3 regions of the Dorea sp. OM07-5 genome follow, and region 2 is predicted to be linked to each of the others. Evidence: predicted binding sites of a transcription regulator. Region 2 holds the regulator's gene; each other region holds the start of a gene.
What was found. Region 2 encodes Rex, which represses fermentation and respiration genes when NADH is low (regulators of the CRP and FNR family bind a similar motif). Its sites were predicted from a motif close to ATTGTTAANTANTTAACAAT; they were not measured.
Positions count from the first base shown of each region.

Region 1: a site for Rex is predicted at 2,310-2,329, ahead of adhE (bifunctional acetaldehyde-CoA/alcohol dehydrogenase). Genes of this name have one in related genera too.
Region 3: a site for Rex is predicted at 3,665-3,684, ahead of DXC04_RS06235 (4Fe-4S dicluster domain-containing protein). Genes of this name have one in related genera too.

Region 1 covers NZ_QUKZ01000010.1:46,958-54,126, forward strand. The annotation lists gene adhE (bifunctional acetaldehyde-CoA/alcohol dehydrogenase) at 1-2,206, opposite strand, end outside; gene dusB (tRNA dihydrouridine synthase DusB) at 2,412-3,368, opposite strand; gene DXC04_RS10530 (type III pantothenate kinase) at 3,371-4,144, opposite strand; gene DXC04_RS10535 (DUF6145 family protein) at 4,154-4,483, opposite strand; gene DXC04_RS10540 (biotin--[acetyl-CoA-carboxylase] ligase) at 4,522-5,502, opposite strand; gene argF (ornithine carbamoyltransferase) at 5,520-6,512, opposite strand; gene DXC04_RS10550 (SPFH domain-containing protein) at 6,579-7,169, opposite strand, start outside.
Region 2 covers NZ_QUKZ01000002.1:60,347-67,515, forward strand. The annotation lists gene ppk1 (polyphosphate kinase 1) at 1-1,599, shown strand, start outside; gene abc-f (ribosomal protection-like ABC-F family protein) at 1,757-3,682, opposite strand; gene DXC04_RS02095 (redox-sensing transcriptional repressor Rex) at 3,817-4,473, shown strand; gene DXC04_RS02100 (NAD(P)H-hydrate dehydratase) at 4,647-6,146, shown strand; gene alr (alanine racemase) at 6,159-7,169, shown strand, end outside.
Region 3 covers NZ_QUKZ01000005.1:58,915-66,083, reverse strand. The annotation lists gene DXC04_RS06250 (vitamin B12 dependent-methionine synthase activation domain-containing protein) at 1-137, shown strand, start outside; gene DXC04_RS06245 (homocysteine S-methyltransferase family protein) at 164-2,563, shown strand; gene asnA (aspartate--ammonia ligase) at 2,628-3,635, shown strand; gene DXC04_RS06235 (4Fe-4S dicluster domain-containing protein) at 3,750-5,261, shown strand; gene alaS (alanine--tRNA ligase) at 5,351-7,169, shown strand, end outside.

The DNA of each region.
Region 1 (7,169 bases), on a different contig from region 2:
TATGAGCCATTGAGTGGTTCAGTCCAAGGAATGCATTTGCAAATGCCATACCAGCCATGCAGGAAGCATTTGCCATATGTTCTCTTGCAATCGGATCATTTGCTCCGTTTTCATAAGCAGATGGCAGGTTTTCAAATACCATTTTCACTGCTTTCATAGCAAGACCATCAGTGTAATCTGTTGCCATGATAGATACATATGCCTCGATCGCATGTGTCATAACATCAATACCGGATGCACTTGTCAGTCCTTTTGGGGCTGTCATTGCATTGTCAACATCTACGATTGCCATATTCGGAAGCAGTTCGTAGTCAGCGATCGGCCATTTTACACCAGTCTCTGCATCTGTGATGATCGCGAAAGGTGTCACCTCAGATCCTGTTCCAGAAGATGTAGGAATTGCTACGAAATATGCCTTCTCTCCCATTTTCGGGAATGTAAATACTCTCTTACGGATATCCATGAAATCCATTGCCATGTCTTCAAAGTTTGCTTCCGGATGTTCATACATCACCCACATAATCTTTCCAGCATCCATTGCAGATCCACCACCGAGTGCGATGATTGTATCCGGCTCAAATGCGCGCATCTGGTCTGCACCTTTCTGTGCACACTGTAATGTCGGATCCGGTGCTACTTCATAGAAGCATGTGTGCTGAATTCCCATCTCATCCAGTTTCTCTTCAATCGGTTTTACATATCCATTTTTATATAAGAAGCTGTCGGTTACGATAAATGCTTTTTTCTTATGCATTACGGTTCCAAGTTCATCCAGTGCTACCGGCATACAGCCTTTCTTAAAGTATACTTTCTCAGGTGTTCTGAACCACAGCATGTTCTCTCTCCTCTCAGCTACCGTCTTAATGTTGATCAAATGTTTTACGCCTACGTTCTCTGATACAGAGTTTCCACCCCATGAACCACATCCAAGTGTGAGGGACGGAGCAAGTTTGAAGTTGTACAGATCACCGATTCCACCGTGTGAAGATGGTGTATTAATAAGGATTCGGCATGTCTTCATTGCTGCTGCATGCTTTGCAATCTTCTCTGTCTGTGCCGGATGCACATATAAAGAAGCTGTATGTCCATATCCACCGTCAGCTACAAGCTGAGCTGCTTTTCCAAGTGCCTCATCAAATGTCTTTGCTCTGTACATTGCGAGTACCGGAGATAATTTCTCATGTGCAAATTCTTCTGAAATATCAACGGATTCTACTTCACCGATCAGGATCTTTGTATTTTCCGGAACTTTTACACCTGCCAGTTTTGCAATCTCGTAAGCAGACTTTCCAGGGATCTTATTGTTCAATGCGCCGTTGATGATGATTGTCTTACGAACTTTATCAAGCTCTTCGCCTGGTTTCAGGAAATAACATCCACGGTATGCAAATTCTTTCTTTACTTCATCATAAATGCTGTCCAGTACAGTTACAGACTGCTCAGATGCACAGATCATACCATTATCAAATGTCTTAGAATGAATGATGGAGTTTACTGCCATCCTCACATCTGCTGTGTCATCAATAATAACCGGTGTATTACCAGCTCCAACTCCGAGTGCCGGTTTGCCGGAAGAATATGCTGCTTTTACCATTCCAGGTCCGCCGGTTGCAAGAATAATATCTGCATCTCTCATAACGGTATTCGTCAGCTCCAGTGAAGGTGTATCGATCCATCCGATGATTCCTTCCGGTGCTCCTGCTTTCACTGCCGCATCCAGAACAACTTTTGCTGCTGCAATTGTAGATGCCTTAGCTGCCGGATGTGGACTAATGATGATTGCATTTCTTGTCTTCAAGCAGATCAGCGTTTTGAAAATTGCTGTTGATGTCGGGTTTGTTGTAGGAATAACTGCCGCAACCAGTCCGATTGGTTCTGCAATCTTCTTAATTCCATATGCTTTATCTTCTTCGATCACGCCACAGGTTTTTGTATTCTTGTATGCGTTATAAATATATTCTGCTGCGTAATGGTTTTTAATAACCTTATCTTCAACGATTCCACGACCTGTTTCTTCGACTGCCTGTTTCGCAAGAGGGATACGCATCTTATTGGCTGCCATTGCTGCTTCGAAGAAAATCTTATCAACTTGTTCCTGCGTGTATGTAGCAAAGATCTTCTGTGCTTCTCTCATCGCTTTCATTTTTGCTTCAAGAGTTTCCACGCTATCAATGATTGTTGGTACTGTCTCTTTTTTCTTTGCCATCTTCTGATCCTCCTGTAAATGGTATATGTGATTTCTTTCTATGTTTCATACTATACATGCTCGTTAATATTTTGTCAATTACTTTTGGTATTTTTTTAACATATTTGTTAATTTTTAAACAATCGCTTCGAAAAGCAATAATTTTCAGGAGGATTTTTGTATATATTTACCACACTATCAATGCGGTGTAATAAAGTAGCTATCATTATTTGATCTTCTCATAAAGAAGTGCTTCCAATTCTTCGTAAGATTCTGTCCGGTTGATTTCATCTCTTAATTTGGATGAGCCTTTCATTCCTTTCGTATACCAAGCAACGTGTTTTCGCATCTCGCGGATACCGATAAAGTCACCCTTGTACTCCATCTGAAGTCTCGCATGTCTTAGCATTGTCTCACGAACCACTTCCGGCGAAGGACGTTCCGGCAGTTTTCCAGTCTTTTCGTATTCCAGAAGTTCTCTGAAAATCCATGGATTTCCCTGGGCGCCTCGTCCGATCATTACGCCATCACAGCCGGTTTCTTCCCGCATCCGGATTGCCTGCTCTCCGGTTGTCACATCACCGTTTCCGATAACCGGAATAGACACTGCTGCTTTAACCTGTCTTATAATATCCCAGTCTGCTTTTCCGGAATAATACTGCTCTCTTGTTCTTCCATGTACGGCTACTGCTTTTGCTCCTGCTTCTTCTGCAACTTTTGCGATCTCCACTGCATTAATATGCGCATCGTCAAATCCTTTTCTGATCTTCACTGTCACAGGTTTCTTTATTGCTTTTGCCGTCTTTGACACAATCTCATAGACAAGCTCCGGTCTTAACATAAGTGCAGAACCTTCTCCGTTCTTCACGATCTTCGGTACCGGGCAGCCCATATTGATATCCAGGATCTGAAATGGAAGTGGTTCGATCATTTTCGCGATCTCACTGATGATATCCGGCTCCGATCCGAACAGTTGCAATGAAACCGGATATTCTTCCGGATGAATCGCCAATAAAGTCTTTGTATTTTTATTCTTATATTGCAGTGCTTTCGCACTGATCATCTCCATACATAAAAGCCCTGCCCCCTGCTCTTTGCAGAGCAAACGGAAGGGCAGGTCTGTAACCCCCGCCATCGGTGCGAGGATATATGGATTTTCAAGCTTTACTTCTCCAATCTTCATGCTTAACGTTTCCTGTTCTTTTGATAAATAATATGAAGTCCTTTTAAAGTCAGCTGAGGATCATACACATCAATCGTATCTGTCTCTGCAGCAATGATTTTTCCAAGCCCTCCGGTCGCAACGACTTTTGCATTCTCATAACCAGACTCTTTTTTCAACTGATTGATGATATATTCTGTCTGTCCGATCTGTCCGTAGACCAGACCGCCCTGCATTGCCGAAATCGTCTCTTTCGCCAAAATAGATGCCGGTTTCTTAATCTCGATCGCCGGCAGCATATCTGCCTCACCCCACAATGCCTGCGCGGAAGTGCGGATTCCCGGAGCAATCACACCTGCTTCAAATGTGCCATCTGCTCCGACAATATCATACGTTGTCGCTGTTCCAAAATCTACAACAATAACAGGTCCTCCAAATAATGTATATGCTGCAACCGCATCCACGATACGATCAGCCCCTACCTGTCTCGGATTCTCTGTAACGATACGGATTCCGGTCTTAATTCCTGCTGAAACGACCATCGGTTTTACACCAAAATATTTAATAATTGCGCTTCCTAAAGAATGCATGATATCCGGAACTACAGAGGCGATAATTACGTCTGTAATCTGTTCGCCTTCAATTCCATGTCTTTCCACCAATTCACGCAATGTGATTCCATATTCATCTGATGTACGCGGCTGTTTTGCCTTCATACGGAAAGTACCGGAGATCTTGTCTTCCGAAAAAATGCCGAGTGTAATGTTTGTATTTCCCGCATCTATAACTAATAACATATTTTCCTCCTACAGCTCTTCTCCCAGGAAGAACACTTTGTAATATAACTGCAGCGACTGCAGTAATTCCTGTTTTTCTCTCTGAAGCTGTTTGATTTTCAACTGGCTTCCAATATCATCAAACATCGGATCTCCCTCTTCAGATGTCACTTCAAAACACAGCTCTCCGTTTTCTTCATAGACCAGTGTCAGTATGCCACCTACGTCGTGTACATATAACACACACATGATTTTCAGTTCGTCTTTGATATGATCCGGTAGTCCTGAAAAATCAGGATTCAGATAATATTTTTCTTCATAAGAATTTGCCCCACAAAGGACGATTTTCTCTTCGTACATAATACCTCCGCTATTTTACAACAGTTTGTCCCGGCTGTCTATACATATCCATAGATTCCTCGCACAGACACTTCTCCGGCATAGATTTCACGCTCAGTGCCATCCGGCAGAACTACGATCAGCTCACCGGTATCGTTAATTCCTTTTGCGTGTGCTTCATATGCTCCCGCCGGATCCAATACCCGCACATCCCGGTTACGATTAACCAGACACGCTTCATATGCCTCCCGGATTCCGGACAAATCTTCCCGCTGCACAAACTGTTCATAATATTGTTCAAATCTTTCCATAACCGTCGCAATAACTCCGGCACGCTTTACAGGCTTACCCGTCTCCACCTTCAAAGATGTTGCCGTCTCTTTGATCTCATCCGGAAATGTTTCCTGATTGACGTTGATCCCGACTCCGATCACAACATAATTGATATAATCAATTTCCGTACTCATCTCCGTCAGGATTCCGCAGATTTTCTTCTTATTCAGTACGATGTCATTCGGCCACTTGATTCCCGCGTCCACACCAAGCGCATCCCTGATTCCATCTGCTACCGCAAGCGCCATTACAAGTGTCAGCATCGGTGCTTTCACCGGCGGTATCTCCGGTCTTAATAAAATAGTCATGGAAACACTGTTCCCAGACGGTGACTCCCAGCCGCGTCCGCGTCTTCCTTTACCGGCAGTCTGTCGATCTGCGACAAACAGTGTACCGTGTACTTCACCTTTCTCACCCGCCGCTTTCGCCTGATTATTCGTGGAATCCGTCTCGTCGTAGTAAACAACCTGTCTGCCCGCCCATTTTGTCGTAACCAGACTTTCAATTTCTGCTTTTGACAAAACATCCGGACTATCCAGAAGGCGGTAGCCTTTATTGCGTACCGCCTCAATTGTGTAACCTTCTTTTTTTAACTGTTCCATTACTTTCCAGACTGCAGTCCTTGACACCTGAAAATGATCACAAAGCTGCTGCCCGGATATATAAGAGCTGCTCTCTTTCAGCAGTCGTAAAATCTCTGCTTTCATCTTATCGCTCCGACTTTCTATCTCTCACCAAGTGTTGCAACCATAACCGCTTTGATCGTATGCATACGGTTCTCTGCCTCATCGAATACCTTGGACTGTGAAGATTCAAATACTTCATCTGTTACTTCCATATCTGTAAGACCATATTTTTCATAAATTTCTTTACCGATTTTGGTCTTCAGATCATGGAATGCAGGCAGGCAGTGCAGGAAGATTGCTTTCTCTCCGGCATTATCCATTACTTCCTTCGTAACTTTATATGGTGACAATTCTTTGATTCTCTCTGCCCATACTTCATCCGGTTCACCCATAGATACCCACACGTCTGTATAAATAACATCTGCACCTTTGGTTCCGGCTTTTACATCCTCTGTCAAAGTAATGGTTCCGCCGCTTTCTTTTGCATAGCCTCTGCATGTTTCAACAAGTTCTGCATCCGGGAAATATTTTTCAGAAGTACATGCTGTAAAATGCATTCCCATCTTCGCACACGCAATCATCAGAGAGTTACCCATGTTATACCTTGCATCGCCCATGTATACAAGATGGATATTTTCCAGTGTTCCAAAATGCTCACGGATCGTCAGCAGATCTGCCAGCATCTGTGTCGGATGATACTCATTTGTCAGGCCATTCCATACCGGCACACCTGCATGTTTTGCCAGTTCTTCTACACGTTCCTGACCGAATCCACGATATTCGATACCATCAAACATTCTTCCGAGTACTCTTGCTGTATCTTCAATACTCTCTTTCTTGCCAATCTGGGATCCACTTGGATCCAGATAAGTGGTTCCCATTCCCATGTCATGTGCCGCCACTTCAAAAGAACATCTGGTTCTTGTACTTGTCTTTTCAAAAATAAGCGCAACATTCATGCCTCTGTATTTATCTACCGGAATTCCTTTTTTCTTCTTATCTTTCAGATCTGCTGCCAGATCCAGCATGTAGGTAATCTCTTCCTTTGTAAAATCTTTCAGTGTTAAAAAATGTCTGCCTTTTAGGTTCATCCTTCGTGTCCTTCTTTCCTTATTGTCCAGTCAGCCTTTTTGGCCGTTGTTTAGCCGTTGTTTATTTTATTTATCTTTTCCACCAATCTCTGCCATGGACTTCACCAGTCCTGCCATGCCCTGGATCTCGGATGGAATAATAATCTTGGTTGCTTTTCCGTCTGCTGCCTTCTCAAATGCTTCCAGGCTCTTCATTGTCAGCACGGCTTCATCTGCTCCTGCTTCTTTCAGGAAACGAATACCGTCTGCATTCGCCTGCTGCACCTTTAAGATTGCTTCTGCTTCACCTTCTGCTTCACGGATCATTGCTTCCTTCTGTGCCTCTGCTTTCAGGATTGCTGCCTGTTTCTCTGCTTCCGCATCAAGGATTGCCGATTCTTTATGACCTTCTGCTACCAAAATTGTTGACTTCTTCTCACCTTCTGCACGCAGGATTGCTTCACGTCTCTCACGCTCTGCTTTCATCTGTTTCTCCATTGCGTCCTGAATAGCTGCAGGTGGTATGATATTTTTCAGCTCTACACGATTTACTTTAATTCCCCATGGATCTGTTGCCACATCCAGGGAAGCACGCATCTTCGTATTGATCGTCTCTCTGGAAGTCAATGTCTGGTCAAGTTCCAGATCACCGATAATATTACGAAGTGTCGTTGCTGT
Region 2 (7,169 bases):
ACGAAGAGTAAAAAAGAGCGTCTCGGTATCATTCCGTGCTCAAACAATGTGTTTAAACGTCTGATCGAACTGCCGGATCATCCGGGCACTTTTATGCTGTCAGAAGAATTTATCCTGCATTATGTGCCGGAAGTATTTAAAGGATACCGTATCAAGGCAAAATCTGTGATCCGTATTACAAGAAATGCGGATATCGATGCGGATGCATTGTATGATGAAGATCTGGATTATCGTGATTTTATGGCAGATCTTATCAAAAAGCGTAAAAAACTGACTCCGGTTCGCATAGAATTTTCAAGAGAAATGAATAAAAATGTTGTTGCAACATTGTGTAAATATCTGGAAATGGACAAGACGCATGTGTTTTTGTCGGATGCACCGCTGGATCTCTCATTTGTATTTGAAATCCAGGACCGTCTGAGAAAAAATCCGGAACTGTTTTATGAGAAAAAGGTGCCGCAGAAATCACCGATGTTTCAGGATGGTGAGAGTATTCTTGCGCAGATACGCAGGGAAGATAAGTTACTTTCCTATCCATATGAGTCTATCCGCCCATTTCTTCATATGTTAAATGAGGCGGCAGAAGATCCGGATGTTATTTCAATAAAAATGACTCTGTACCGCCTTGCAAAGCAGAGCAAAGTCGTGGAAGCACTGGTAGAGGCGGCAGAGAATGGAAAAGAGGTTATTGTTCTTGTAGAGCTGCGTGCAAGATTTGATGAAGAAAATAATATTGAATGGTCCAGAAGACTGGAAGATGCCGGATGTCAGGTAATCTATGGGCTGGATGGATATAAAGTGCATTCCAAGCTGTGTTTGATCACAAGAAAAAATGATAATCATGTGGAATATTTTACACAGATCGGAACGGGAAATTATAATGAGAAAACATCCAGACTGTATACAGATTTATCCCTGATGACATCAGATCCTGCAATTGGTCTGGAAGCATCCAATGTATTCCAGGCACTTCTGAAAGGTGAAGTTGTTGAACAGTCAGAGAAACTTCTTGTCGCACCAAAATGCCTGCAGAACCGTGTGCTGGAAATGATTGATGAGGAAATTGAACACGCCAGACATGAAGAACCGGCATATGTCGGTGTGAAATTAAATTCGCTGACAGATAAGAAAATCATTGATAAACTGGCGGAAGCGTCAAAAGCAGGTGTAAAAATTGATCTTGTAATACGTGGAATCTGTTGTCTGCTGCCGGGAGTTCCGGAAAAGACAGAAAATATCCGCGTGATCAGTATTGTAGGACGTTTTTTGGAACATTCCCGTATTTATATTTTCGGAACAGAAGAGCGCAGTAAAGTTTATATCGCATCGGCGGATTTTATGACAAGAAATACGGTACGCCGCGTGGAGGTAGCTGCGCCGGTGGAGGATGTAAGATTGAAGGAATGTCTGCTTAAAGATTTCCGGATTATGTTAAATGACAATGTCCAGGCGCGGAAAATGAACCCGGATGGAAATTATACAAGAATAAGGAATGACAAAGAGCCACTTTCTGCCCAGGAATATTTTTATGAGGAGGCTTATAAAAAAGCCGGAAAAAAAGAGCAGCCACAGGTGAAAACGGAAACGGCAGAATCATAATGAGATGGACAATCGAATAAAGATGAAGTGATGATTCGGTATGATTATATAATTGGAATTGCACCGTTAAGTAAAAAAGGCTTTAACTTCTCGCAGTCAAAGCCTTTTTGTATTATTTATCTTATGCGATAAGAACAGTAGTTTTGACTAAGATAATTTAGTCTTCAGCAAGAATTTCCCAGTTTTTATAAAGAGTTTCCAACTCTTCCGCAATCTGTACTTTCTCTTTGGCGAGTTCCTGGCATTTGACAGAGTTTGTGAAAATCTCTTCTTGTACCATAAGTTCATCAATTTCCCGGTCGCGGTCTTCGAGTACGCTGATGCGTTCTTCCGTCTTTTTTAATTCATTCTGGCGTTTGCGTTCCTTAGCCTGCAGTTCTTTTTGTTCCTGCCAGCTTAATTTGGAAGCGGAGACTTCACCGGAATCGGTGGAAGAATCAGAAGTCATATCGATATTTTCTGTATATGCAGCTGTGAGTTCTTCCTTTTTCTCCAGGTAATAATCGTAATTTCCAATGTAATTGACAAACGTATGATGCGTAAGATCCAGGATTCTTGTGGCAGTCTGATTGATGAAATAACGGTCATGCGAAACATAGAGCAGTGTTCCGGTATAATTATTCAGCGCTTTTTCCAGAATTTCTTTTGAGGTAATGTCTAAATGGTTGGTCGGCTCATCGAGGATCAGGAAGTTTGCTTCAGAGAGCATAAGCTTTGCAAGAGAAACACGTCCTCTTTCACCACCGCTTAAATCGGAAATCCGTTTAAAGACATCGTCTCCGGTAAATAAGAATGCTGCAAGCATGTTCCGGATCTGCGTATTTGTAAGAGTCGGGTAATCATCCGAAATCTCTTCAAAGATTGTCTTTTCCATATGGAGCACATGGTGTTCCTGATCGTAGTAGCCAATCTGGACATTCGTACCAAGGGTGAAAGTTCCGTTGTCTGCAGGGAGAACCTGATTTAAAATCTTAAGCAGAGTCGTCTTGCCGGTTCCATTATCGCCGATGATCGCAACGTGTTCGCCACGCTTGATCTCAAAACTGATATCTGAAAATAACGTCTGTGGTGGAAAAGCTTTACTTAAATGTTCTACCGTCAGTACATCATTACCGCTGATGGTTGCAGGTTCCAGCTTTAACTGAAAGTCTTTGTTTGTTTCTATCGGTTTTTCTACCGGCTTGATCTTCTCAAGCATTTTCTCACGGCTTTCCGCCCGTTTGATTGATTTCTCGCGGTTGAAAGAGCGGAGCTTTTCAATAACAGCTTCCTGATGCTTGATCTCTTGCTGTTGGTTGAGATATTCTTTGATACGCGCTTCGCGGATCTGCTGTTTTTTCTGAGAGTAATCAGTATAATTACCAGAATAAGTCATCAGTTCACCGTTTTCTATTTCGATGACTTTCGTAACAATCCGGTTCAGAAAATAACGGTCGTGTGAGACGATCAGTACTGCACCCGGATAATTTAATATGTAAGTTTCCAGCCACGTGATTGAATTCAGATCCAGGTGGTTGGTCGGCTCGTCCAGAAGCAGAATATCCGGTTTAGTAAGCAGAAGTTTGCCGAGAGAAACACGGGTTTTCTGTCCTCCGGAGAGCGTATTCACCGGTTTGGTAAATTCTTCTTCCTGAAAACCTAGTCCCTTTAAGACACCAGTCAGTTCGCTTTCATAAGCATATCCATTTTCGCGTTCAAATGCTGCGGTCAGCCGGTTGTAGGAGTCCATGTGGTCTTCCAGAGAGTCTCCACTTAAATCCTTCATCTCCAGTTCCAGCTGACGGATCTTCTGTTCCATGGCAATGATATCTGCTTTTGCCGTGCGCACTTCTTCGTAGATCGAACGATCTGTATTCATGTCCTGATGCTGGGCGAGATATCCCATAGTCTTTCCTTTGGTCAGGATGACGGAACCACCATCTGACGGCAGTTCTCCGGCAATTATCTTGAAAATAGTAGATTTGCCGGCTCCGTTCGGGCCTACAAGGGCAGCTTTCTCATGATCTTCTATATGAAAAGAACCATCTTTCACAATGATTTCTTCACCAAATGCTTTGTTAATTCCATGACAGGCGAGTATCATAAAAAATTCCTCCTTATCTGTTCACATACGTTCTTATTATAGCGAAAACGTAATAAAAAAACTACTAAAAAATTGACTTTATTCATACAATTTTATATAATAACAGTTAGAATATATATGGGAAGGTGAAAAAATTGGATAATCGAGGAATATCACAGGCAGTCATCCGACGTTTGCCGCGATATTATAGATATTTAGGAGAACTCCTTGAAAATGGGGTAGAACGTATTTCTTCTAACGATCTGAGCAAAAGGATGAAGGTTACTGCGTCTCAGATTCGTCAGGATCTTAACAATTTCGGAGGATTCGGACAGCAGGGATACGGCTATAATGTCAAATATCTATATACAGAGATCGGCAAAATCCTGGGACTGGAAGAAGATCATAAGATCATAATCATTGGTGCAGGTAATTTGGGACAGGCACTTGCAAATTATGCAGCGTTTGAAAAACGTGGATTTATCCTGACCGGAATTTTTGATGTAAATCCGCGTCTGGAGGGAGTTGCGATTCGTGGAGTGCCGATCCGCATGATGGACGAGTTGAAGTCCTTTGTCCAGAAGAATGATGTAGAGATTGCTGTACTTACAATTCCAAAAGAGAAGGCAATCGAAGTTGCGAATATGCTTGTGGAGAACGGCGTGCGCGCGATTTGGAACTTTGCACATACAGACCTCAATCTGCCGGATAATATCATTGTTGAGAATGTGCATTTGTCAGAGAGTCTGATGCAGTTATCTTATAACATCAGTCGTTATAATGAAGACCAGCGCAAAAAAGGAAAGAACTAGTAAAAGCAGACGTATAGAAACAGGCATGTGTATACAGGCTTGTTTTTATACGTCCTTTTTATATGATACCAGAGCAGAAAAGCCTGCATTCATGTGAGCTTGTCAGTAAGCGGATGTAAGGTTTTGTGACTCCGCAGGTGTCATAAGTACGATTATATTAGGGAGATGAGCATATGAGGTTTTTACCGGATGGAGACAGTATGAAGGCGGCAGATAAGGATACGATAGAGAATCTCGGTATCCCATCACTGGAACTGATGGAACGTGCGGCGAGGAGTTGTATTGATTCCATGAAAAAGGAAAAGCTGGATTTTACAGATGTTCTGATTGTCTGTGGATCGGGAAATAATGGCGGAGATGGTTTTGCTGTCGCGAGACTTTTAAAAGAAGAAGGATGTGCGGTTACTGTTTTTATGGCGGGGAATCCGGCACATTTAAGTGCGGAATGCCGATATCAGTGGAAGCTTTTTGAAAGCATTGGAGGATCGATCCGCGACCACTACCCGGATGGCACATACAGCCTGATCATTGATGCTATATTCGGTGTTGGTCTGAGTCGGGAAGTAACCGGGCATTACCGGGAAGTTATTGAGTGGATGAATGAAGCGTCCGGAACAAAAGTTGCAGTGGATATTCCATCGGGAATCAATGCCGGAAATGGTTGTGTGCTTGGTATTGCATTCCGCGCAGATTATACAGTGACGTTTCAGGTTGAGAAGATCGGACTTATCTTTTATCCTGGAAAAGAATATGCAGGTAAAGTCACAGTGACAGATATCGGAATATCACTCCGGACGATGGAGAAGAACAAGAACATTGCATATCTGCCGGACAGAGAGGAATATATCAGAATGCTGCCGGACAGACCGGAAGATTCCAATAAGGGTACTTATGGAAGGCTGCTTGTGATCGCCGGAAGTAAAGGGATGAGCGGAGCTGCATTTCTTAATGCAATGGCAGCTTATCGGATGGGAGCCGGACTGGTGCAGATTTATACGGAGGAATCGAACCGGATCATTTTACAGGCACTCCTGCCGGAAGCAATCATCACAACCTATACAGAATTTGACAAGGAAGAAGTGAAACGGCTTTTAAGTCACGCAGATGCGGTATGCATTGGTTCCGGACTTAGTAGATCCAAGACTGCAAAGAAGATTTTAAAAACCGTATTGTCCAATGTGGAAGTAGCATGTGTGATCGATGCAGATGGACTGAATCTGCTTGCGGAGCATTTGAAATATACAGAATATCTTACAGAAGGAAGGTTTATCCTGACTCCGCATATGAAAGAGATGTCCAGACTGACCGGACTTTCTGTTCCTGAAATCAGAGCTAACAGACAGCAGGTGCTGGAATCTCTGACGAAAGAATGGAACGTTACCTGTGTCCTGAAAGATTCAAGAACGTTGATTGGAGAAGCCGGAAAACGGACCTGTGTCAATACAAGTGGCTGTCAGGCGCTGGCAAAAGGCGGTTCCGGAGATGTGCTTTGCGGTGTGATCGCCGGACTTCTGGCACAGGGAATCAGTACATTCGAGGCGGCAACTCTCGGAACTTATATACATGGATTAAGTGGTGAAACAGCTGCGAGAAAGAAAAACAGTTACAGTATTCTGGCAAGGGATCTGCTTGAGAGCCTTGCAACAACGGACATTACAAATAGTAATTTATAAGGAGGAAGAAAAATGAAGAATTATACAAGAGTGTGTGCAAGAATCAATCTGGATGCAATTGAATCAAACGTAGAGAATATGAAGAATAATTTACAGGAAAATGTTCCGATGATCGTTGTTATTAAGACAGATGCGTATGGACACGGTGCTGCTCAGGTAGCACATCTTCTGGAGCCAAAATCTTATGTATGGGGATTTGCAGTTGCTACATTAGATGAAGCAGTATTACTTCGTAAAGCAGATGTGACAAAACCGATCTTGATTCTTGGATGCGTCTTCCAGGATCAGAGAGAAGATCTTATCAATAACGAGATTCGAATGACAGTATATACAGAAGAGATGGCAAAAGAACTGTCTGATCTTGCCGTGAAACTTGGCAAAAAAGCTTATGTACATATCAAACTGGATACCGGTATGGGAAGAATCGGATTCAAAATCAATGACGAAAGCGCTGATACGATTGAAAGAATCAGCAAACTTCCGGGACTTGTACTGGAAGGAATGTTTACACATTTCTCCAAAGCTGATGAGACAGATAAGACATATACAAACAGTCAGTTTGAGAAATATATGCGGATGAAACATGCACTGGATGAAAAGAAAGTATATTTTACTTATTATCACTGCTGCAACAGTGCAGGGATCATTGACTGCAAAGAAGATAATCTGAGCCTTGTTCGTGCAGGTATTTCCACTTATGGTATGTATCCGTCTGAGGAAGTTCATAAGGAAAACGTTGCGTTGATGCCGGCATTGGAACTGATCAGTCACGTTGCATATGTAAAATGGGAAGATCCGGATGAGTTGATAAGTTATGGCGGAACTTATAGGACAACAAAAAGGACAAAGATTGTTACGGTTCCGGTCGGCTACGGAGACGGTTATCCGAGAAGTCTGTCCAACAAAGGTTATGTCCTGATCCACGGAAAGAAAGCACCGATCATCGGACGTGTCTGCATGGATCAGTTTATGGTGGATGCGACAGAGATTGATGACGTGAAATTTGGTGATAAGATCACACTT
Region 3 (7,169 bases), on a different contig from region 2:
TGACAGAAAGTAGTATGCTCACACCGACAAAATCAGTAACCGCTTTGATCGGTCTTAGTACGACGCAGGAGAACTGTCATCAGAAGGGTTGCGAGGTCTGTGGAAAGAAGGACTGCATTTATCGCAGAGAATCATAGAAAATCAAAGATAAAGGAGCAAGAATATGCTATTAGACAGGCTGGGGAAAGAGCTTTTGTTTTTTGATGGAGGAACAGGAACTCTTTTGCAGGAAAATGGATTAAAACCGGGAGAACTTCCGGAAACATGGAGCATTGAGCATCCAGATACAATGGTTCAGATTCATAAAAAATATTATGAATCTGGAAGCGATATTGTACTGAGTAATACATTTGGCGCAAATGCATTGAAGTTTCACGATTCGCAGTATTCACTGGAAGCGATTGTGAATGCTTCTGTTGCAAATTTAAAGAAAGCGGCAGAAGAAGGTGTTACGGATGGAAGAGAAGTGTATGCAGCACTTGATATCGGACCGACCGGTAAATTATTAAAACCAATGGGAGATCTGGACTTTGAGGATGCCTATAATGCATTTAAAGAAGTTGCCATTTATGGAGAAAAAGCCGGTGCAGACCTGATCCACATTGAGACAATGAGCGATACTTATGAGGTGAAAGCGGCAATACTGGCTGCAAAAGAGAATACATCACTACCTGTATTTGCAACGATGATCTTTGATGAAAAAGGAAAACTTCTCACAGGTGGAGATGTTCCGTCTGTAGTTGCGATGCTGGAAGGGCTCCGCGTAGATGCACTCGGTATTAACTGTGGTATGGGACCGGAACAGATGATGCCGATCCTTGATGAGATTTTAAAATATACTTCCGTTCCGGTCATTGTCAAGCCTAACGCCGGACTTCCGAAACAGAAGGACGGAGAAGTTTATTATGATGTAGATCCGGAAGAATTTTCCGAATATATGATAAAGATTGTTGAGAAAGGAGCTGCTGTGATCGGAGGCTGTTGCGGTACAACACCGGAGCATATCCGTCAGATGATTGCAAGCGTGAAAGCATCCGATGCATGGAGCAGAAGAAAACTGCCGGAAGTTTGTGAGAGAACGATCGTATCTTCCTACGGAAAAGCAGCATTTTTAGGTGAGAAGCCGCTGATCATCGGAGAGCGTATCAATCCAACCGGTAAGAAAAAGTTTAAACAGGCGCTCAAAGATCACGACATGGATTATATTCTGCGTGAAGCGATTTCCCAGCAGGATCATGGAGCACATATCCTGGATGTCAATGTCGGACTTCCGGATATTGATGAAGTAGAGATGATGTGTGAAGTTGTCATGAACCTGCAGAGTATTACAAGCCTGCCACTTCAAATCGATACAGTTGACCAGCAGGCAATGGAAGCCGCTATGCGTATCTATAACGGAAAACCGATGGTAAACTCCGTGAATGGAAAGCAGGAGTCCATGGATCAGGTATTCCCGCTGATCAAAAAGTATGGCGGAGCAGTAGTAGCGCTGACAATCGATGAAGACGGGATTCCACAAACAGTTGAAAAACGTGTGGAGATTGCCGGAAAGATCATTACAGAAGCAGCAAAATATGGCATCCCGAAGAAAGATATTGTTGTCGATGTTCTTACAATGACGATCAGTTCAGAACCGGAAGGCGCCCGGATCACATTGGAATCTCTGAGAAAAGTCAGGGAGATATATGGAGTCTGTACGGTGCTTGGAGTATCGAATATTTCATTCGGACTTCCATACCGCCCGGCAGTCAATTCCAATTTCTACACAATGGCAATGCAGAACGGTCTGAGTGCAGGAATTATCAATCCTCTGTCAGAAGATATGATGCGTTCATACTATTCTTATTGTGCATTGATGAATTATGATGAGAACTGTGAAGAATATATCAGACAATACGGAAGCGTAAAGGCAGACAAACCTGTTGCCAAAGATACGCAGATTACGCTCAAGAGTGCAATTGAAAAAGGCTTAAAAGAAGAAGCGCATCATGCAGCCTATGAGCTTGTAAAGACGATGGCACCGCTTGATATTATCAATGAGGAGATGATTCCGGCTTTAGACGGAGTTGGAAAAGGATTTGAAAAAGGTACGGTATTCCTTCCGCAGCTTTTGATGAGTGCAGATGCCGCTAAGATTGCATTTGCGGTATTGAAGGATGAACTGGCAAAGAGCGGCACAGAAGAAGAGGAAAAAGACAAGATCATTCTTGCAACTGTAAAAGGAGATATTCACGATATAGGCAAGAATATCGTGAAAGTACTTCTTGAAAATTACAGCTTTGATGTTCTGGATCTTGGAAAAGATGTACCGCCGGAATTGATTGTTGAGACAGCAGTAAAAGAAGATATTAAACTGGTTGGATTAAGTGCGCTTATGACGACAACTGTAGTCAGCATGGAAGAAACGATCAGACAGCTCAACAAAGAAAAGCCGGATTGTAAAGTTATGGTAGGCGGTGCAGTCCTAAATCAGGATTATGCAGACCAGATCCATGCAGATTTCTATGGAAAAGATGCAATGCAATCCGTATACTATGCACAGAAAGTATTCGGACGGGAATAGACAGATAAGAAGATTCATAACAATAGAGCAAACATAAAACAAGTCACAACTAGGAGGAAGAAACATGGCATTAATATTACCTGAAAAATATGACCCTCATCTTTCGGTAAGAGAGACGCAGGAAGCAATCAAGTACATTCGCGACACCTTTCAGAAAGAATTTGGAAAAGAGATGAATCTGGAAAGAATTTCAGCGCCTCTTTTCGTTACGAAGAAGAGCGGACTGAATGACAATTTGAATGGTGTGGAGCGTCCGGTACAGTTTGATATTGCAGGGATTAAAGGAGAAGAAGTAGAAGTTGTACAGTCTCTTGCAAAATGGAAACGTATGGCCCTTCATGAATATGGCTTCAAACCAGGCGAAGGACTTTATACAAATATGAATGCAATCCGCCGCGATGAAGAACTGGATAATCTTCATTCCTGTTATGTTGACCAGTGGGACTGGGAGAAAGTAATTACAAAAGAAGAGCGTACAGTTGAGACATTAAAAGATACCGTGCGTACAATTTTCAAAGTGATCAAACATATGGAGCATGAAGTATGGTATAAGTATCCACAGGCAGTGAAACATCTGCCGGACGGAGTGACGTTTATCACTTCTCAGGAGCTGGAAGATCGTTATCCGGATAAGACACCAAAAGAACGAGAAAATCTGATTACGAAAGAATACGGTTGTGTATTTGTTATGCAGATCGGTGACAAGCTGGCAAGCGGGGAGCCGCATGATGGTCGTGCACCGGATTATGATGACTGGCAGTTAAATGGAGATATCCTATTTTGGTTTGAAAATCTGAACTGTGCACTGGAGATTTCCAGCATGGGTATCCGTGTAGATGAGAAATCTCTTGCAGAACAACTAAAAAAAGCCGGATGCGAGGAACGCAAAGAACTGCCGTATCATAAGATGCTTTTAAATGGAGAATTGCCGTATACGATCGGTGGAGGTATCGGTCAGTCAAGACTTTGTATGCTGCTTCTGGATCGTGCCCATGTCGGAGAGGTTCAGGCAAGTATCTGGCCGGAAGAAATGAAAAAGACATGCAAAGAGCATAATATCGTATTACTGTAAGTTGTATTTAATTCTGTACATGCGGGAATATTGACACTGTATTAACGATTTTTTATACTTAAAGGAGTTTATGAGAAATCCTATTAGGAAAGAGAATCAGGAGGATGTGTCAATATGATCAGAGGATTAGATACGACAGTCAAACGTTTGAGACGGAAAGTATTCGAAGAAGTTGCAAGACTTGGCTTCGAGGCAAATGATGAGACGCTTTGTGACGACATGGAAGCAATTCCATATGCTATGGTGAATGAAGAAAGCCCTGTTTACAGGGACAGCATTTACAGAGCCAGAGCAGTTGTCAGGGAGCGTCTTCGTCTTGCTATGGGATTGTCACTCCGTCCGGAGAACAAACCGGTTCATCTGACTGCCGGTGTGGAGGCGAGTAATATTTCGGATAAATACTATGAGCCGCCGCTTATGCAGGTCATACCGTCAGCGTGTGCAGCATGTGAGGAACGTGGATATGAAGTGAGCAATATGTGTAAGGGCTGTCTGGCACATCCGTGTATGGAAGTCTGTCCGAAGAGTGCGATTTCCATGGTAAATGGTAAATCTCACATTGACCAGGAAAAATGCATCAAGTGTGGAAAATGCAAATCCGCCTGTCCGTATGACGCAATCTCCTGTAAGGCAAGACCTTGCAAAATGGCATGTGGTGTAGGAGCAATTGAGTCAGATGCTATGGGAAGAGCTTACATTAACAATGATAAATGCGTATCCTGTGGAATGTGTATGGTAAACTGTCCGTTTGGTGCGATTTCTGATAAATCGCAGATTTTCCAGTTAGCGCATGCACTGAAAGATGGTGAAGAGATTGTTGCCGAGATTGCTCCGGCATATGCAGGACAGTTTGGAGATAATATCACGCCGAGAAATCTAAAAGCGGCACTCAAGGAACTTGGTTTCTCGGAATTTTATGAAGTTGCACTTGGGGCAGATATTGGTGCAGTTGCGGAGGCGCATCATTATGTGGAAAAAGTTGTGACAGGAGAACTGCCGTTCCTTCTTACATCTTGCTGTCCGTCATGGGCGATGCTTGCTAAGAAGTATTTTCCGGACCTCATTGATCAGGTATCACAGGAGTTAACGCCGATGGTTGCGACTGCACGTACGATCAAGCAGAAGCATCCGAATGCCAAAGTGGTATTCATTGGACCGTGTGCGGCAAAGAAGCTGGAAGCGATGCGCCGGGATGTGCGAAGTGATGTGGATTTTGTTATTACATTTGAAGAACTGCAGGCAATGTTCGATGCTAAGAATATTGACCTGACACAGTATGAAGCAGAATCGTCTTTCCATGATGCGACCGGAGCAGGAAGAGGGTATGCAGTAGCAGGAGGCGTTGCAGAGGCAATCGAGAAATGTATCCATGAGTATTATCCGGATGTAGAAGTAAATATCGAACATGCGGAAGGACTGGCTGAGTGTAAGAAGATGCTTGCTCTTGCAAAAGCAGGACGCATGAACGGATGTCTGATCGAAGGAATGGGATGCCCAGGAGGATGCGTGGCAGGTGCAGGAACAAATATTCCGGTTCCGAAAGCGCAGAAGAATATCAAAGAATTTGTAAAAGCATCCACGAAAAAACTTCCGCCAAAAGAATTGGCAGAGATTGAATTAAAGTAAAAAAGAAGAAATGTGCAAAGATGCCTGTCGTTGACAAACGGCGGGTATCTTATTATAATTAGGAGATAGTGAGTTTGGAGGAGGAAATTATGCAAAAATACGGAGTAAATGAATTACGTAGAATGTTCCTTGAATTTTTTGAAAGTAAAGGACATCTGGCTATGAAAAGCTTTTCACTGGTGCCGCACAATGACAAGAGTCTGTTGCTTATCAATTCCGGTATGGCGCCGTTAAAACCATATTTTACAGGACAGGAGATTCCACCAAGAAAGAGAGTGACAACCTGTCAGAAGTGTATCCGTACAGGAGATATCGAGAATGTAGGAAAGACTGCAAGACACGGTACTTTCTTCGAGATGCTTGGTAACTTTTCGTTTGGAGATTATTTTAAACACGATGCAATTCACTGGACATGGGAGTTTTTGACAGAAGTTGTAGGTCTTGATCCGGATCGTCTGTATCCATCTGTTTATCTTGAGGACGATGAAGCGTGGAAGATCTGGAATGAAGAGATTGGGATTGCACCGGAGAGAATCTTCAAGTTTGGCAAGGAAGATAACTTCTGGGAGCATGGTTCAGGTCCTTGTGGTCCATGTTCAGAAGTATATTACGACCGCGGTGAGAAATATGGTTGCGGACGTCCGGATTGTACAGTAGGATGTGAATGTGATCGGTACATGGAAATCTGGAATAACGTATTTACACAGTTTGACAATGACGGACACAACAACTACACAGAACTTGAACAGAAGAATATTGATACCGGTATGGGACTGGAGCGTCTTGCATGTATTGTGCAGAATGTAGATTCTATGTTTGATATCGATACAATGAAAGCACTGCGCGACCATGTATGCCGCATTACAGGTGTATCTTATGGAACAAGCGATGAGACAGATGTTTCTCTCCGTGTTATCACGGATCATATCCGTTCTGTCACGTTTATGATCTCTGACGGAATTATGCCGTCCAACAGTGGAAGAGGTTATGTGCTGCGGCGTCTGTTGCGTCGTGCCTGCCGTCATGGACGACTGCTTGGCATTGAGAGAGCATTCCTCGTAGAACTGGCACAGACTGTTATCGATGGTTCCAAGGATGGATATCCGGAACTGGAAGAGAAAAAAGACTTTATTTTCAATGTCATTGCAAAAGAAGAAGCGCAGTTTAACAAGACGATCGATCAGGGACTGTCTATTCTTGCTGACATGGAAGCAGATATGAAAGCAGAAGGTACAACCGTACTTTCCGGAGAGAATGCATTCAAGCTTTATGATACTTATGGATTCCCGGTGGATCTGACAAGTGAGATCCTGGAGGAAAAGGGACTGACATATGATAAAGAAGGCTTTGAAAAAGCACAGAAAGAACAGCGCGCGAAGTCCGAAGGAACTTTTGGAACACACAGTTACAGTGGTACAGACGCAAGCGTTTATGATGCGCTTGATCCGGAACTGACAACAGAATTTGTCGGATATGACAATATGGAAGCAGAGTCAGAAGTTACAGCACTTACAAATGAAGAAGAGATTGTAGATGCACTCTCTGACGGAGAAAAGGGAACGGTCATTGTAGCGAAGACTCCGTTCTACGCAACAAGCGGTGGACAGGAAGCTGATAAAGGTGTGATCCGCAGTGCAGACGGTGAATTTGTAGTAGAAGATGTTGTAAAACTTCTCGGTGGCAAATTCGGACATGTCGGTCATGTGACAAAAGGCATGATCAAATTCGGTGATAAAGTGACAATGGAGGTTGATCGTGAAAACCGTGCACTTGCTGCAAATAACCACAGTGCAACACATCTGTTACAGAAAGCACTCCGCATGGTGCTTGGAACACATGTAGAACAGGCTGGATCTCTGAACAATGCGAACAGACTTCGTTTTGACTTTACGCATTTTTCTGCTATGA